2 linked regions of the Marichromatium purpuratum 984 genome follow. The protein of the gene in region 2 interacts with the protein of the main gene of each other region in a pairwise test. Links are inferred from orthologs where the notes say so. Each region holds a gene or a part of one and is shown on either strand. Other genes may lie near its edges.

Region 1 (3,103 bases), 360 kb from region 2 along the record:
CATCGTGCGCAACTCCATCCTGCTGGTCGACTTCATCAACCAGCAGGTGCGCGAGGGCAAGGCGTTCGCCTCGGCGGTGATCGACTCGGCGGTAGTCCGAGCCCGACCGATCGCGCTCACCGCGGTCGCGGCGATGGCCGGTGCGGCCTTCATCCTCGACGACCCGATTTTCTCCGGGCTCGGGGTGTCGCTGCTGTTCGGTCTGTTCGTCTCCACCGTCCTCACCCTGGTGGTGATCCCGGTGGTCTACTACGGCGTGATGCACAAGCGCGTCGAGTGGATCCGCCGCGCCACCGGCTGATCGTCCCGCCAATCGCCGGTACGTTGGTTGGGTTGCCAGGACGGCAACCCAACCCTCGTCGGCGCAGAAGACCGAACAGCTAAAGACTGAACCGCAAAGGCGCCAAGCGCGCAAAGTTTTTGCCGGTTGGGTTGCCCGTGCGTCTATTGTTCTATCGCTGTCCGGTGTTGGGTTGCCGATGGCAACCCAACCTACGTCCGGACCTGAGTTGTCAGCTCCCAGCCGCCAGCTCCGGTGGCTGACGGCTGGAGGCACTCCTCTCCTTCGCGTCCTTAGCGCCTTCGCGGTTCATCTTCGCGGTTCATCTCCCCGACGCGCTACCCCCCCGTCACCGGTGGGAAGAGCCCGATCTCGTCGCCGTCGCTGATCTCGGTCTCGGCGCGGGCGAGGGTCTGGTTGCGCGCCATCATCAGCCGAGGGGTGGCTGCGAGGGCCTCGCGCCAGGGGGCGCCGCGCGCGCTCAGGTGCGTGACCAGCGCGCCCAGGGTGTCGACCCCGGCGGGGAGTTCGATGTGCTCCTCGTCGTGACCAATGCGCTCGCGCAGGCTGGCGAAGTAGCGGACGTGGATCATCGCGCTCTCAGTGCAGCAGCTCGGTGAAGGGGATGAACTCGACCGGGTCGCCCGGGGCGATCGTCACCCCGGGGGCGAGGTCGACCAGCCCGTCGGCCCACACCAGCGAGCGCAGCGAGGCCGAGGAGCGGCTGGCGAAGACCTCGACCCGGGGCTGTCCGCTGTCGTCCTCGACCAGCCGGGCGCGGTGGAATTCGCGGCGCTTGTCCGGGCGCGGCCAGGCGAAGGCGGCGGGCAGCCTGAGCCGACGCGGCGCGAGGTCGCCGCCGACGCCCTGCATCCGCAGCACCAGCGGGCGCACCAGCAGCGCACAGGTGACGAACAGCGAGACCGGGTTGCCGGGGCTGCCGAAAAACGGGGTGTCGCCGACCCGCCCGAAGGCCACCGGCTTGCCCGGGCGGATCGCCACCTGGTGCAGCGCGAGTGTGCCGATGCGCTCGACGGCCGGGCGTACATGATCCTCCTCGCCGACCGAGACCCCGCCGCTGGCGATCACCAGATCGGCCGCGTCGGCGCCGCGGGCGAGGGTCGCGCAGGTCGCCTCCAGGTCATCGGGGATGCGCCCGAGATCGATCACCTCGCAGCCGAGCGCGCTGAGCATCGCCCCCAGGGTGAGACGGTTGGAGTCGTAGATTTGGCCGGGGCCGAGCGGTGCGCCGGGCGCGACCAGCTCGTCGCCGCTGGCACCGATCGCCACCCGCAGCCGGGGGCGCACCATGAGTTCGGCCAGCCCCAGGCTGGCGGCGAGCCCGAGGTGCTGGGGGCCGAGCCGGGTGCCGGCGGCGATCACCTCGGTGCCGGCGGCGAAGTCCTCGCCGGCGTGGCGGATGTTGCCGCCCGCCTTGCACTCGGGCGGGATGCGTACCCGTTCGCCGTCGCGCTCGCACTGCTCCTGCATCACCACGGTGTCGGCGCCCTCGGGCACCGGGGCACCGGTGAAGATCCGCGCCGCGCTGCCCGGCGCGAGCGGCGTGCCGACCGTGCCGGCGGTGATGCGCTGGCCGATCGGCAGCCAGCCGTCGGCGGCGGCGAGGTCGGCATGGCGCAGCGCATAGCCGTCCATCGCGCTGTGGTCCCAGTGCGGGACCGCCAGCGGGCTGCGCAGCGGTGCGGCGAGCACCCGACCGAGCGCGGCGGCGAGCGCCACCGGTTCGCTGGTGCTGGGTGTCGGCGCCTGTTCGAGCAGCCGCGCGAGCGCGGCCTCGAGTGACAGGGCGCGGGGAGAGGCGGGACAACTGGCGGACATCGCGGACCTCAACGTTCGTGGAGACGGGGCAGCAGCTGGGCGAAGTTGCAGGGGCGGGTGCGGCGGTCGAGCTGGGGGGCGAGGATGCGCTCCCAGGCGGTGCGACAGGCCCCGGTCGAGCCCGGCAGGCAGAACAGGAAGGTGGCGTTGGCCAGCCCGGCGAAGGCGCGCGACTGCAGCGTGGAGGGGCCGATCTCGGCGAGCGAGTAGTGTCGGAACAGCTCGCCGAAGCCCTCGATCTCCTTGTCGAGCAGCGGGCGCAGCGCCTCCGGGGTGCTATCGCGGCCGGTCACCCCGGTGCCGCCGGTGCTGATCACGACATCGACGGCGGGGTCGGCGATCCACTGCGAGACCTGGGCGCGCAGTCGGTAGATGTCGTCGGCGACGACACAGCGCGTCACCACCTGGTGCCCGGCCGTGCGCGCGGCCTCCTCGAGCAGCGCCCCCGAGGTGTCGCTGGCGAGGTCGCGACTGTCGGAGACGGTCATCAGCGCGATGCGCAGTGGCAGGAACTCGGGCGATCCGGTCGTCTGGGACATGCGGCAAGACTCCCTGCTGGCTCAGTGATCCGAGACGGGCGTGTACACGCCACGCGTCGGGTCATCATCGCCGCCCGCTGCGGGGCTGGCAAGGGGGAGGGTAGCTCCCAGCGGCCAGCTATCAGCCGCCAGTCGCCAGTCGCCAGCCGCCAGCCGCCAGCCGCCAGCCGCCAGCCGCCAGTCGCCGGGGCTGATGGCTGGACGCTGACTCGAACCGCAAAGACGCCAAGCGCGCGAAGCAAGGATGTTTCGGTTGGATGGCCGCTGCAGGCAGTCGAGCGTCGTTTGCGCCAGCCGTCAGCCGTCAGCCGTCAGCCGTCAGCCACCAGCCGCCAGTCGTCAGCCACCAGTCGCCAGTCGTCAGCCGCCGGGGCTGATGGCTGGACGCTGATTCGAACCGCAAAGACGCCAAGCGCGCGAAGCAAGGATGTTTCGGTTGGGTGGT
Region 2 (2,956 bases):
TCGGCGATATGGCGCCAGCGACCGGGATTGACGTGCCCGATCTCGATCACCTCGGGCTGGATCAACCGTCGGGTCTCGACCGCCTCGAAGCGGTAGAACGCGGCCTCGAGTCCCTGGGTGTTGTAGTCGGCCAGGATCAGTGCGATCGCCTGCTCGGGATCGCGCAACGCCGCCTTCCAGCCGGCCAGGCTGGCAGCGACGAAATCACGCACCAGGGTGGGATGATCGCGCAGCAGTGCCTTGCTGGTGAACAACATGTCACCATAGAGATCGATACCATGATCGCGCGCCGAGAACATCCGCGGAGTGACCCCGGCCCGGCGCAGCCAATAGGGCTCGGTGGTGGAATAGGCCGCGATCGCCCCGACCTCACCGGCGAGCAATGCCGCCACCCCGTCCCGGTAGTCGCGGATGGTGAGCGCATCGGTGGGAATCCCGACCTTCAGCAACAGTGCGCGAATCTCGGCGGCACCGCGATCGAGCATCACCTGTTCACCATCGAGCATTGCCAGATCGGCCGTCCCGTCCAGGGTCAGCAGCACATAGGGCGAGTGTTGGAAGATCGGCGCCAGGGCAACGACCGGCGCATACTGAGCGGCGAGCAGCAGATCACTCGCGGCAATCCCGAACTCGGCCTCGCCAGAAACCACGGCGGTGACCACGTCGGTCTCGGGACCACCCTCGCGAAAGCGCACCTCGATGCCGTGGTCACGATAGAATCCGAGGCGCTCGGCCATGTAATAGCCGGCGAACTGGAACTGATGGCGCCACTTCAGTTGCAACGTCACCGACGATTCGCGCGCCGGGGCTGGGGCCGGGGCGATCAGCAGCACGGCCACCATCAGGCCCGCTATCGGCAACCAGGGACTTCGAGGGCGATCCGCGGCTGATCGGCTGCTGGTCATGATCACCTCACGATTGTCGTCCGGAGCACCGACCACGGGACCGCCCACCAGACCACCGAGAGTCGACAGGATGCATCCACTCCACGCTCATGACGCAATCACCGGCGTCATTCTCGCCGGTGGGCGCGCCAGGCGCATGGACGGTATGGACAAGGGGTTGGTTGCGGTCGCCGGACGACCGCTGATCGAGTGGGTACTGGCGGCCCTGCGCCCCCAGGTCGACAACATACTGATCAGCGCCAATCGCAACCTCGCACGCTACTCAGACTACGGTTACCCGGTGATTCGCGATCCCCTACCCGACTACCCGGGACCGCTCGCTGGCATTCTCGGCGCACTGCGCGCGGCACCAACCGGCTGGATCCTCACCCTGCCCTGTGACGACCCCACCCCGCCTCGCGACCTGCTCGCGCGGCTACGCGCCGCGCTGAACGAACAGGGTGGCGTCATTGCCTGCGCGCATGACGGCGAACGCCCCCAACCACTGCATGCGTTGCTGCCAACCGCGCTGGCCCCCGACCTGGCGGACTACCTCGCCGACGGAGAACGTCGATTGTGGACATGGCTGACGCGGTATCGCCTTGCACACGCCTTCTACAATGCCTCCACCTGGCCCGATCTCAACCTCAATACCCCCGAGCAGCGCCGTCACGCCGAACTCAAGCTCTTGACCAGCAAAGACCTCGACTCGCCATCACCCCCCCTGTAACAACGCTCGACACCACCAACCTCAATCTATCCGCTTGATTTCACTACAACCCAGGCCGCCAATCCCGCCTCGTGTAACACGCAGGGCGTCGAGTTATTTGACACTTCCCTATCAATCTTAGACCGGTCACCTATAAGCAATTGATCCAAAACAAACATAACAAGCCATACCAAAAGGCACGGTTCCTGCTTCATCGACCATGACCCGCTGACGGATCCCCGGCCGAAACGCCTGTTGCAAGACCTGGATTCCAACGGATTCCAACGCGCGCAGCTGTCCAGCAGATCTCAGGGGTCGCGGAATCGATAAACAAAAGAAACGGAACATGGAGTAACGCACGATGCAGTACACACCCAAACTGCTGAGCCTCGCCTTGCTGGCCGGGCTTGGCATGAGCGGCCTGGCACAAGCCGGCAAGATCGCCGATGTCGCCATCATCATCGACGAGTCGGGTTCAATGGGGGGAGAACAGGCCTGGCTGCCAAGTGCCATCAGCTCGCTCGAGAATCAGCTCGTTACCCACGGCATCGGTGACGGCACCGACGGCAACAACCGCTATGCGCTGATCGGATTCGGCTCCCGTTACTCGGGACAGACCGGCGGGGTGGGCATCGATGACCAGGCGCGCGAGAACGATACCTGGATGTCGGCCGGCACCTTCGGCTCGGCCACCGGCAACCTGGTGGCCTCGGGCAGCAGGGAGGACGGCTATTCGGCCATCGACTACTTCCTCGACCATTACACACCACGCAAGGACGCCGCGCTCAACGTCATCCTGATCACCGACGAGGATCGCGACAACACCAACAACACGCTCGACTACAACAGCATCCTCGGCGACCTCAACAGTGTCGACGCCATGCTCAATGTCGTCGTCAATGCCGAGTTCGGCTCCCAGGGCATCGACGACCTGCTCGGTCTCGATAGTCAGGGTACCGGTTACCAGGCCGACGGTAACGGCGGCTTCACCACGCTTAGCGGCGCTTCGGCATCGAGCGGCGACGGCACCACCATCGCCGACTATGTCGATCTCGCGCTCGCCACCAAGGGCGCGGCCTGGGATCTCAACCAGCTGCGTGCCGGCGGCCTGATGGCCGACTCCTTCAGTACCGCCTTCGTCAACATCAAGGCCACCGAAATCCAGCAACAGGTCTCTACCCCGGCAACCGTCCCCCTGCCGGGAACCCTGCTGCTCGCAGCAGTGGGCGCACTCGGTCTGGTTGCAACCAGCAAGCGCCGCAATCCTCACCGCTGAGCCCGTCGCCGCGCGCCGCCCGCCCCGGGCAGTCCGGCGCGCGTCCCAGCAGCAGCCTCCCTCACCTTCCCTGACCTCCACACCCAT

What was found.
Region 1: the proteins of mobA (region 2) and MARPU_RS00840 interact in binary tests that used the Escherichia coli proteins (3 or more experiments, as listed by UniProt). The link is inferred for Marichromatium purpuratum 984 from one-to-one orthologs.

Annotation. Positions count from the first base shown.
Region 1 is NZ_CP007031.1:182,715-185,817, forward strand. Bases 1-2,867 are described here. They hold MARPU_RS00840 (molybdopterin molybdotransferase MoeA), read right to left. Parts: upstream 2,120-2,867; coding sequence 881-2,119; downstream 1-880. Other genes in these bases: MARPU_RS00830 (efflux RND transporter permease subunit), read left to right, coding at 1-301; moaD (molybdopterin converting factor subunit 1), read right to left, coding at 619-873; moaB (molybdenum cofactor biosynthesis protein B), read right to left, coding at 2,128-2,658. UniProt on the Escherichia coli protein: Catalyzes the insertion of molybdate into adenylated molybdopterin with the concomitant release of AMP.
Region 2 is NZ_CP007031.1:539,036-541,991, reverse strand. Bases 75-2,794 are described here. They hold mobA (molybdenum cofactor guanylyltransferase MobA), read left to right. Parts: upstream 75-975; coding sequence 976-1,614; downstream 1,615-2,794. Other genes in these bases: MARPU_RS02495 (PEP-CTERM sorting domain-containing protein), read left to right, coding at 1,955-2,794; MARPU_RS02505 (diguanylate cyclase), read right to left, coding at 75-842. Outside these bases: more of MARPU_RS02505, read right to left, coding at 1-74; more of MARPU_RS02495, read left to right, coding at 2,795-2,869. UniProt on the Escherichia coli protein: Transfers a GMP moiety from GTP to Mo-molybdopterin (Mo-MPT) cofactor (Moco or molybdenum cofactor) to form Mo-molybdopterin guanine dinucleotide (Mo-MGD) cofactor.